Regions from separate parts of the Paenibacillus sp. BT-177 genome, predicted to be linked through region 2. Evidence: riboswitches for the same ligand, from Rfam matches in the RefSeq annotation. Region 2 holds a riboswitch; the other holds the start of a gene.
The links. Region 2 has a riboswitch for thiamine pyrophosphate ahead of thiC (phosphomethylpyrimidine synthase ThiC). Riboswitches for the same ligand answer to the same signal wherever they lie in the genome.
Positions count from the first base shown of each region.

Region 1: another riboswitch for thiamine pyrophosphate. It lies ahead of OIU26_RS00110 (thiamine phosphate synthase); the one in region 2 lies ahead of thiC (phosphomethylpyrimidine synthase ThiC).

Region 1 is NZ_JAOYTP010000001.1:31,069-37,210, reverse strand. It holds gene OIU26_RS00125 (hypothetical protein) at 1-422, shown strand, start outside; gene OIU26_RS00120 (cupin domain-containing protein) at 777-1,316, shown strand; gene OIU26_RS00115 (ABC-F family ATP-binding cassette domain-containing protein) at 1,754-3,307, shown strand; TPP riboswitch at 3,393-3,501, shown strand; gene OIU26_RS00110 (thiamine phosphate synthase) at 3,833-4,426, shown strand; gene thiO (glycine oxidase ThiO) at 4,484-5,632, shown strand; gene thiS (sulfur carrier protein ThiS) at 5,629-5,832, shown strand; gene OIU26_RS00095 (thiazole synthase) at 5,835-6,142, shown strand, end outside.
Region 2 is NZ_JAOYTP010000009.1:41,505-47,646, forward strand. It holds gene OIU26_RS21045 (hypothetical protein) at 1-100, shown strand, start outside; gene thiC (phosphomethylpyrimidine synthase ThiC) at 306-2,120, opposite strand; TPP riboswitch at 2,304-2,415, opposite strand; gene OIU26_RS21055 (IclR family transcriptional regulator) at 2,533-3,276, opposite strand; gene OIU26_RS21060 (alpha/beta hydrolase) at 3,575-4,612, shown strand; gene OIU26_RS21065 (Fe-Mn family superoxide dismutase) at 4,863-6,142, shown strand, end outside.

The DNA of each region.
Region 1 (6,142 bases), on a different contig from region 2:
ACAATTCATTAACCTTTGAGCAAATGCGCCGTTCTACCATCGTTCGCACCGTTCAGGAAGATCTGGCTCGAATGATTAACGCCCATAACGAAAAAGCAGCACGGAATGGCATTTCCTATACGTTCACTCTTCCACTCATTCCACAAGAGGAATGGTATAACACGATAGATGATGTGGGTATGATTGCGTTTATCCAAGGCATTCCAGTTGGAGACAGGTATTACAATAACTACGGGTTTGGTGGTGGAAGAGTCGTCCGAAAGCGATCTATTATTGGAGGCATAGAACCGGGTACTAAAATGAAATATTTTTATAGTGATTCATATCCAGCCCCTTTTCAAGCGGTTGAGCGTTTTACGGATGAAAAATCTGCGGCAGCTGCTGGGTATTTCGAATACAAATATCATAACAGCTTAAAATAATCACTCTCCGGGGTGGGTTTCGTATTATTAGGTCAACTAAAAGGTTGGCCTGCAGTGACAGCCTAGTCTTTCGATTTTATGGTCACTGCTATTTTAAAGAGTGAGTCAAATAAATGGAATTTGATACTCGACTTATCGGGGGAATTCCAACGAAGCTGACACCACTTGCAAAGTATATGCGGTTATATATAAATTTAAGTGCTAATATCTGTTGAAGTAAAAGACGAAACCGCTTGTGAATATTTTTGTCTTGGCATCATTTAGGCTCTTGCCCAATATTGAAGGTTTTTTAGTCCTTTATATAGGCAACCGCATATGATAAGTAAACACTGAATCAAAAAAAGGAGAATGAGTATGTACCCTAAATCATGCCATCACTTCCCATGGCATATTCCTATGTATAACAGCTGTAATTACAGCTATCGGAGTTATAATCCTCAATACTACAATTGGTACAACAACGACAGTAATCTCAATGAAAAGATAATATTAAGAGATTATGGACAAAGTCCAATTGTAGTGAATATTGACCAGGCTGCAAATCAAAACAAAAATTATCGTACTGCTATATGGACAGGGAAACATTTTCAAGTGACTCTGATGAGTATTAATGTTGGCGATGATATCGGTTTAGAAGCTCATCCAACAACTGATCAATTCATACGTATTGAAGAAGGTCAGGCACTTGTTCAAATGGGGGATAGGAAAGACAAATTAGATTATCAAGTGATGGCCTATGATGACTATGCAATTATGATACCTGCTGGAAAATGGCACAATGTAATTAATACAGGAAATACGCCCCTTAAGATATACGTTATCTATGCACCACCTGAGCATCCATTTGGTACAGTTCATGAAACAAAAGAAATTGCCATGTCTGCTGAAAGATAGCCAATTATAAATTAATTTTATTTCATCCCGGTCCAGAATCCAGACCGGGATGATTACATTTTCTTCATTTTATTATTCCCCCGATACTCATGAGGACTGTCTACATAGAGTTCCTTTTTATTAATTGTTATTAGAACTTATCAATTATTTAGGCATTCATTGCTAGGGAATTGTAAGCTTCTGTATACTAGAAGCTTAGATTACCAAAGCAGCAAGAAACTCCTTACGCACCTACCGAAGAGGAGCTTAAGTGCTACTACGATTAACTGTTTTTCTTTTTTTAGGCCAATCCATCTGAAAACCTTAAAATTCGCTGTTTTCAATATTCCGATAAGGGTGCTGGATGTGCTACAATAAAGCTTTGAAAGAAACGATAGCTATATGAAATAAGAACACTCGGCAATGCCGATGAGACAATAAGGAGCCAAAAACAGCTTATGAGTTTATTGACTGTAGAAAATGTATCCCACAACTTTGGGGACCGTGCATTATTTAAAAATGTTTCCTTTCGATTACTTGCGGGGGAACGTGTAGGATTGGTAGGAGCTAATGGTGTTGGTAAATCGACACTCATGAACATTCTGACTGGAAAATTGCTTAAAGATGAAGGCAAAGTGGAATGGACTCCACGTGTACGTTATGGCTATCTGGATCAGCACACCAAGCTGACGCCGGGCAAAACAGTACGTGATGTATTAAAAGACGCTTTTCTTCCTTTGTTGGAACTAGAAAAGGAAATGATGCAAATTACAGACAAAATGGGAGAGGCTTCTCCCGAAGAGTTGGAAGTCTTGCTGGAACAGATGGGAGAAATTCAAGAGCAATTGGATATGGGGGATTTTTACCTCATTGATGTGAAGGTTGAAGAAATGGCGAATGGATTAGGTCTCTCTGCCATCGGACTGGATCGGGATGTAGCAGCACTTAGTGGTGGGCAACGGACAAAGGTGCTTCTTGCTAAGTTGCTGTTGGAAAAGCCAAATGTATTGCTGCTGGATGAGCCTACCAACTATTTGGATGTGGAGCATATTGAATGGCTTACGCGATATTTGAAGGATTATCCCTATGCTTTTATCCTCATCTCACATGATACTGAATTTATGAACCAAGTCGTTAATGTAATCTACCATCTTGAATTTGCTAAGATGACCCGCTATTCAGCTAACTATGAAAAGTTTCTTGAAATGGCGGATCTGAACAAAGCACAGCATATTGATGCATATGAGAAGCAGCAGGAATATATTAAGAAACAGGAAGATTTTATTCAGCGCAATAAAGCGCGCGCATCTACATCAGGCCGTGCAAAAAGCCGTGAAAAGCAGCTTGATCGGATCGAACGTATTGATAAGCCTGAAGAAGCTGCAAAGCCAACCTTTCAGTTCAAAGAAGCTCGTGCGAGCGGGAAAACGGTTTTTGAGGGTATTGATTTTGAAATTGGCTACACTCATGCTCTTTTGCCTAAAATGTCCATGACGATCGAACGTGGCGAAAAGATCGCAATTGTTGGCTGCAATGGTGTTGGTAAGTCTACGTTGCTCAAAACCATTCTTGGGAAAATACCTCCAATCAGCGGAAAAACCTATCAAGGGGATTTCTTGCAGCCTGCTTATTTTGAACAGGAAGTAAAGGCGGAGAAAATTACACCGATTGACGATGTATGGAATGAATTTCCGCATTTGAATCAGCATGAAGTACGAGCGCATTTGGCGCGCTGTGGTTTGAAGAATGAGCATATCACCCGGCCTTTGTCTGCGCTTAGTGGTGGAGAACAGGCTAAAGTCCGCCTTTGTAAACTGTTAATGCGTGAGAGCAACTGGGTACTGTTTGATGAGCCTACCAACCACTTGGATGTCAAAGCAAAGGATGAACTCAAACGCGCTTTGAAGGAATACAAAGGGACCGTATTGCTTGTATCCCACGAACCGGACTTTTACGAGGATTGGGTAACCAAAACGTGGAATGTAGAAGAGTGGTCTAGTAAAGTTAACTGAAATCCAGTTCTGACAGATTTAACACAAGGTGGGGTTTGCAGAATTAGGAAAATATGCTAAGCTATCTTTAGCTGATACAATAAAATAGTCACACTAGGGGAGCCGCCCATGCGGCTGAGACGAAATAAATGGATTTCGGACCCTTTGTACCTGATCTGGGTTATGCCAGCGTAGGGAAGTGAGTACTGTACAAACAAGGTAGTAGCTCTTTACTTTTGTTTGCGCAGGGAACGATATACGTTTACGGATATAATAGTCCGTTTGATTTTGAACGTTTGTCAAGCCACTTCCTTTGGGAAGTGGCTTTTTGCGTTTCGTTCATCTTCATTTGTTCGAGTTTCCGTAGACGGATTTACATATAATCTCCTTTCATTATTGCTGGTACATGTGGCTGGCTCCGTATGATATTACCCAATATGGAGCTAAAACAATATAGATTCAGCTAATACGATTTTTTTTATAACACAAGTTCATATTCTTTAGTCCAAGTGAGGTGAAAATGAGATCGAATTACACGTAATTACGATGGAAAGTGTCTCCTGTGTGAATGTACCCCAAGTGGCTGCCGCTATTTGTGCTTATATTCATTATGTACACGCACGTTCGAAACAGAAGGGTGCCTCTGCTTTGCTTTCTTTGACTCGTAGCATGATCAAGCAGGAAGTTCCTTTGCGGCAAATTGTAGTAAATGACCGCGTGGACGTAGCTTTACTTACCTCGGCAGGAGCTGTCCAGCTTCCAGCTAATGGGTTATCTGTGGTGGATGCGAAAAGTCTACTTTCAGAGGGTACACGCTGTGGAGTGTCTGTACATTCCTTGGAGGAGGTGCAGACCGCCGAGCAGGCTGGAGCAGACTATGTACTATTTGGTCATGTATATGAGACCCATTGTAAAGCCGGTCTTGTACCGCGGGGTATAGCACAGCTTGAACGCATTTGCAGATTGTCGGACATTCCGGTGATAGCGCTGGGAGGCATACAACCCCATCATGTTCCAGAGCTTTATCATGCTGGAGCAAGCGGAATTGCGGTGATGTCTGGTATATGGGAAGCAAAGTCACCCGTTGCAGCAGCGATGGAATATAGGCGAATGGTAGATCTTGTAGTTCACGACCTGTAGCAAGAAAACGAGACGAAGGGAAAGTAGAATGCTTACTGGAGAGGAGACACGGAACATATGTCAAAGACACATACAGAGAAAAAAGCGATAGGACACGCTGAATGCTTGGTCATAGGCGGAGGTGTGATCGGCAGTTCCATTGCTTATCATGTAGCTAAGGAGGGACGTAGTACGATCATGCTGGAACGATGGATCCCTGGTGAGGGAGCATCAGGAGCAGCGGTGGGAATGCTGGCAGCGGAAAGTGAAGAGTTTGCAGACCTTGAGCTGGCACGATTTGCCCGTACAAGTCGAGATGCATTCCCTGACCTTGTCTGTGATTTGGAACGTTTATCGGGTATTTCAGTGGACTTTCGTACAGGAGGATTTGTGACCCCATTTCGTTCGGAAGCAGAGGGCCAAAAACGCTGGAATGCTGCGAATATGCGAGAGGATGATCGTGCCATTTGGTGGGATGCCAAGGAGTTGGACCGACGGATTCCGGGCTTGGCAGATCAAGTAATTGGGGCTATCTACCGATCAAAGGAGACACAAGTGTCTCCTGTCCAGCTTTGCCGTGCTTATGCAGGGGCAGCTGCGGTGCTGGGAGCAACAATATGGTCTGGAACTCAAGCTGAGGAACTGGTCATACAGGATGGTCGAGTTTGCGGTGTGCGAACGGATAGTGGATTTTTTTCCTGTGATCAGGTCGTGATTGCCGCAGGCTTGGACAGCTTGAAATTGCTAGAACAAATTGGGTTTGATTATCCACTATACCCGGTCAAGGGCGAAGCGGTAGCAGTCTCCTTGAAGGATCATCCTTTGGATTATACCATTTATGCTGACGATATTTACCTCGTGCCTAAACAGAATAACGAGCTTTGGATTGGTGCCACGAGTCTTCCGCATCAATATGACAAAGAGGTGACCGTAGGAGGCTTAAAGGGGTTGTTAGCACGTGCATCTGCCTGGTTGCCGCGTGTACAGGAAGCTTCTTTTGTACGTGCATGGGCGGGCTTGCGTCCGCAGGCAACTGCGGAGCGTCCTTTCATTGGTCCTGTTCCTGGGGTAGAGGGCGTCTATGCTGCAGTCGGGCATTATCGCAACGGTGTCCTGCTTAGTGATGCGACTGGGCGAGCGATGGCAGCTATGCTTAAAGGGGCTGGTGCAGCTGGACTTGGAATAAGTAAATTTTCTTCTGAACTTTTCAAGGAGGAAAGCTTATGAAGCTGACCATTAACGGACAGAGCATGACCATTTCCAATCGAATCACTCGTGTGGATCAATTGCTGCATGAACTTGATTTAAAGGTGAAAACCGTAGTGGTAGAGCTGAATCGGCATATATTGACCCGTGAAGATCATCATGAAACGGTACTTAAGGATGGAGATTGCCTAGAAATCGTACATTTTGTAGGAGGCGGTTGATCATGTTAACCATTGGAAAAGCATCTTTTACCTCAAGGCTGTTGCTAGGAACAGGGAAATTTTCGGATCTGGATATCCAATCCCAAGCCGTAGAGGCTGCTGAGACGGAAATATTAACGTTCGCTGTGCGCAGACTGAATTTGGAGGAACGGGATAAGCAGCATTTTCTCGATACACTGGATTTGAGCCGGTATACACTTCTTCCCAACACAGCGGGGGCAACAACAGCAGAGGAGGCAATCCGTATTGCCAAGTTGGCAAAAGCCTCCGGCTTGTGCGATATGATTAAGGTAGAAGTCATTGGGGATAG
Region 2 (6,142 bases):
CCAACGTGCCAACGCGGTGAGTATGCAGAAGAAAGAAGATAGCTCGGAGAAGAAGCTCAGCTTTCAGGACATTTTGAATGAAAAAATGGGTAAAAAATAAAGCTCCGTTAATCCGGTGCATATCTCGCTTTACATAAGCTGAAAAGCCGTAGTTTTCTACATCGACTGTAGAGAACCACGGCTTTTTGCTATCTCACGCGTTTCTAAACCTAAACTCATACATTCATGGAAATAAACCTCTGACGAGCTTAACTGTACTATTTGTTGAGGCTTCCCAGTTGATTGACTTTCGTATGGCTACCGATTTATCGCTCGCCATCCCGATACTGCTCTGCCTTCTCACGCATCCCGGCGACGACGGCTTCCTCGGTATTCAGTCCCTTATCTGCCGCATAGGCACGAATGTCCTGTGTGATACGCATACTGCAAAACTTAGGACCGCACATCGAGCAAAAGTGTGCTTCCTTGGCCCCCTCTGCCGGTAGTGTTTCATCATGGTAGGACAAGGCCCGCTCAGGGTCAAGCGAAAGATTGAACTGATCGCGCCAGCGGAATTCAAAACGCGCCTTGGACAAAGCATCGTCCCGCTGCTGTGCACGTGGATGGCCCTTCGCCAGATCGGCAGCATGTGCGGCAATTTTGTAGGTAATAACTCCCTCGCGGACATCATCCTTGTTCGGCAGACCCAAGTGCTCCTTCGGCGTAACATAGCACAGCATGGACGTCCCGAACCAACCGATCATGGCCGCCCCGATAGCTGAGGTAATATGATCATATCCTGGTGCGATATCCGTCGTCAGCGGCCCTAAAGTATAAAAGGGAGCCTCCTTACAAATTTCCATTTGTAAATCCACATTCTCCTTGATTTTGTGCATAGGGACATGTCCCGGCCCTTCAATCATGACCTGGACATCATGCTTCCATGCGATTTGCGTTAGCTCGCCCAACGTCTTCAGCTCTGCAAATTGTGCTTCATCATTCGCATCATAGATACTACCCGGACGCAGACCATCCCCGAGAGAAAAGGCCACATCGTAGGTTTTCATAATTTCACAGATTTCTTCAAAATGCGTATACAAAAAGTTCTCCTGATGGTGCGCAAGGCACCAGGCTGCCATAATCGACCCGCCCCGGGATACAATTCCCGTCATTCTATTCGCCGTCATCGGTATATATCGCAGCAATACACCCGCATGAATTGTAAAATAGTCCACTCCTTGCTCCGCCTGCTCAATCAGTGTGTCTCGATACAGCTCCCACGTCAGCTTCTCTGCTTCGCCGTTCACCTTTTCCAGTGCCTGATATAGCGGCACCGTCCCAATCGGTACGGGTGAATTCCTAATAATCCATTCGCGTGTCGTATGGATATTACGGCCTGTGGACAGGTCCATGACGGTGTCTGAGCCCCAGCGTACAGCCCAGGTCATCTTCTCCACTTCCTCCTCGATGGAGGACGTAACCGCGGAATTTCCAATGTTTGCATTGATCTTCACGTGAAAATGGCGCCCTATGACCATGGGCTCGCTTTCCGGGTGATTGATATTTGAAGGTAAAATGGCTCGTCCAGCCGCCAACTCCTGCCGTACAAACTCGGGCTCCACTCCTTCACGGATCGCCGCAAATTCCATTTCAGGCGTAATGATCCCTTGCCGCGCATAATGCATTTGCGTCACGGTGCGCCCTTGTGAAGCCCGAAGCGGACGGTTGGTCACACCGGGAAATTCCACTGTTTCCCGTTTGGAGCCGGGTTTCAGTCCATTATCCTCCGGCTTGACGGTACGGCCGTCGTAAGCCTCCACATCCCCCCGTTCCAGTGCCCAAGCTCGCCGTAATGGTGGCAAGCCCTGACGAATATCCACCTGATAGGCTTCATCTGTCATCGGACCGCTGGTATCGTACACACGCAGTGGCTCATGATACTCTATTCCCTGCGGCGTATGTGTGGGATGCAGCGCGATTTCACGCTCTGGCACGGCAATGTCCGGCCGAGAACCTTGAATATACACCTTGCGGCTCCCTGGGAAAGAATTAACCCTACTGGCTTGCTCCGCACTTGTCTTCTCTACTGTTGTTGATTTCACTCCTGTTTCTTTTGTTCCTTCGGTTTCCATCGATTTCATGATCCATTCCTCCCGTATCGTTGAAATGACACACCGATCCGGAACCATTCCCAGGGTGGCGCTGATCTATGCAAAAAAGCCGGTTCCCTAGGGAACCGGCTAATCAAACGAGACAGCTATCCAGACAGTGCGCACATGGAATAAAACCCTATGCGTCACCGCAGACAGCAGCTGCGTATACATTTCAATGGCCGATTACTTCCCTACGCTGGTATGATCCAGATCAGGTGCAAAGGGTCCGGAATCTTGCCCGATTCCATCTCAGCCCGCATTACAGGCTCCCCCAGTAACTGTGATACTTTCTATTCACATGAATTGGCGGCTATAACAGACAACCCGCCATCTCTATCAGACTACTTTAAATTTATAGCTTTGGCAACCCTTGTATGATTTCCTTTTGTATTGATTACTGTTACGGGAGCATAAGCCCCATTTCCTTAGCTGCTTCGATCAAAACCGGAGCAAAATCATGCAGCGTCTCGGGTGCAAGTCGACTGACCGGGCCGGATACAGATAAAGCCGCCGCGACCTGTCCCTTTCGGTTCACAATAGGCGCGGCCACAGCCGCAGCCCCTGGCTCACGTTCTTCATAGCTAGTCGCATACCCCTTCTCACGAATGTCCTGCAGCTGGGCTTTATATACCTCAGGATCTACCGAGGGAGGCCATTCTTCACTGCTTAGCAGTACCTCCAGCTCCTGTGGCGGCATAAAGGCCGCCAGCACCTTGCTGGAGGCTCCCACAGCCAGCGGCATACGCGCACCCACAGGCGCAACCCTGCGGATCGCCTGATTGCTCTGCACGGCTTGTATGCGAATACGCATGCTTCCATCCCGCAGGTACAAGCTGACCGTTTCCCCTAAGCGATCACGCAGTCCTTCCATTGCAGGCTGTAACAACACCGCCGGCTCATCGCTTTGGGACAGATGCGTGGACAGCTCCCATATGCGAAAACCAAGCCGATATTTTTCCGTTTCGGCATTCCGAACGACAAATCCCCGATCCTCTAGCGTAGTCAAAAGACGATGAACGGTGCTTTTATGTAGACCAATTTGGGAGGCAATCTCCGTTAGACCAAGATCAGATTCTGCGGTAAAACACAGCAGTATATCAAGTGCACGCTCTACAGCGCGGACGGTTAATTTACGGTCTTCCATCGTGAACCGCTCCTCTTGTATCCATATTCGTTTCACACTATGAAACATGGTTACATAAATTATATAGAATAGTCGCAGCTACTGTAAACCGATGTTTTTGTGACAACCATATTACAGAACAAGAACAAACATCGACAATTCTTTGCATCATTTTTACTTTTCCGGTTCAGACGTTGACTTTGGATAATACCCATCATACGATAATAGGTATCTATACGGACATACCCTACTATTTTCAAGTGGAATTATACCTAAATTTTATGATTCGAAGATCAATTCTATATAAGGAGGCTCTTACATGATTTCCACATCCCAGCGCAACGCTCAGCTACAGACCGCTGTTCAGGAGCCGTCCACCCCACTCTTTAATCCCCGTATGCTGCGGTTCAAGCACGTTGTGATTGCTCTGCTGCTGTCGGTCGTATTTTTTCTGTTGTTTTGTTTTATTGCCTTGCATGCTTACATCGCCTGGGTGCTTACGAATCCCACCGTCGCACCATTATACTCTAATCCGATGCAGGCCAAAGGTATGCCTTATGAGGAAGTCAGCTTCCCAGCCAAGGATGGTAGCCGTATGGTACAAGGCTGGTATATCCCGGCAGATCAATCGCGGAAAACCATAATTTTCAGTCATGGCTATGGAGCCAACCGCGAAGAAAGCTGGATTCCCATGTATGATCTGGCGCATTATGCCCATAGCTTGAACTTTAATGTGGTCATGTTCGATTACGGATTTGCGTCACAAAACAGCAAGGCCGTCGCAACCGGAGGCAAGGCAGAATCCCAACAGCTCCTTGGAGCCATCCAGCTGGCAAAACAACGCGGCTCGTCGGAAATTATTGTATGGGGCTTCTCTATGGGAGCAGGAACCGCTCTTCAGGCGGGTTTGCAAACCAAAGATGTGGACGCGATGATTTTGGACAGCACCTTCCTACTGGAACCGGATACGCTATACCATAACATTCACAATCAAATTAATTTGCCGAGACATCCATCTTTGGAAATACTGGAGTTGCTGTTTCCAGTTTTGAACGGCACCAGTTTGCATCAGATTCCATATCAGGAAGTAAAAAAGGAGGACTATCCGTTTCCAATCATGTTTGTGCATGGTACACAGGATGAAAAGGCTCCTTACCCCATTGCGGAAAAGCTCGCTGCCAATCAGACCAACCCACTTTCCAGTGTATGGATTGTAAAAAACGGGATACATGAGCTTATTTTCAGAGAGCATCCTCGTGAATATTTACGACGGGTATCGACATTTTTAAGCAGTGTACAGGAGCTGGAGGACAAGAAAACCACGGCTGCTGCCCATAAACAAACGACTACGAAGTAAAGAATTATTTTCGAATAAGCATTCATCGCCTTGAAGAAGCCTACCTATGGACACTTAACCCGTGCCGTAGACAGGCTTCTTTTTTTATTTTCCACGATTAATTATTGTTCTGTGCAACAGATATAACCTGATGAAGGAAGTTCATAGACATATTCCCGATGGGACGGCGAATATACTGGGTACATATGCATCCAGGACAGATCTGCTAGATCTGCTGGATAGCCATAGTGGGATACGGGAGGTAAAAACGATGCTGAGTACTTATGGGTCTTTCCTGCCCTTACGTGTGCTGGAGGAAATCCGTCATTGGAAGCAGCAGGAAAGTTGGCATGTGGAAGTGATTAAATCCGCTACTGAAGGGCTAGAACCTGCTTATGTGCGGCTGCTGGATGATTGGCGAACCGTATTTGAACAAACGGAACGCACCGCCATAGAGTTGCTTGAAGAGCAACGGAGCGCGCTTGATCCGGTAGAACAGGCATGGCAACATCAGGAGAAAAAAGCGTCGTCTGCCCCCCAAGCTCATACACACCAGCTGGATAAACCATCAGCACATTCAAGGGGATCAGACGCATCAGCAACTGGAGAGAAACCGTTGTCCGAATCAGGCTTGAATTCACAGCCTGCCTCTCAAGAATTAAATCGTCGACTGGACGATTTGCTGCAAACTGCGAACCGTCAATCACAAGAATATGTACGGCAGCTAGGTTTGCTGACCGAGCACAGTCATGCATTGCGTCAACAGCCAAAATCCGCCGGAGTTGTAATACACGCAGCACATGAAAGCCAATATTTCCTGATTTCGACAACTCCCTTTCAAGAGCCCGGCTCCATCGCACGAGCCGCTGGGTTGTATCATGTAGCGGCAGAGGGTGAGGATTACCCGGAGCAAGCGTTTCGAGAGAGACATGCCAGCATGAGAGGAGAAGGTTCTGGGGCTACTAAAGGCGTCCAGTCCGGTCAGACGCAACCTTCAGCAGCGGAAAAATCCTTAGTCGGTCGCCCGGTCCCTATTGGGGGACATCGGCTCCCTCCGCTTCCTTACCCTTATAATGCGCTTGAACCGTACATTGATGAAAAAACGATGCGTATTCACCATAACAAGCATCATTTGAGCTATGTGAATGATCTGAATAAAGCGGAAAAGAAACTGGAAGAAGCCCGAAAAACAGGTGATTTTGACCTCGTAAAGCATTGGGAACGTGAACTGGCATTTAACGGTGCAGGTCATTATCTGCATACTCTTTTTTGGACGATCATGAGCCCTCAAGGCGGTGGAAACCCAAGCGGACCGCTGGCTGAACAAATTAAAAAGGATTTTGGCAGCTACGATGCCTTCAAAAAACAATTTAGTTCGGCAGCCGAAAAGGTCGAGGGCGGCGGCTGGGCTATCCTGGTATGGAGCCCACGCGCCGGGCGGCTTGAAATTTTGCAGGCCGAAAAGCACCAGAACCTGACTCAATGGGAGTCTATACCGCTGCTGGCGATCGATGTGTGGGAACACGCATATTACTTAAAGCATCAGGCCGA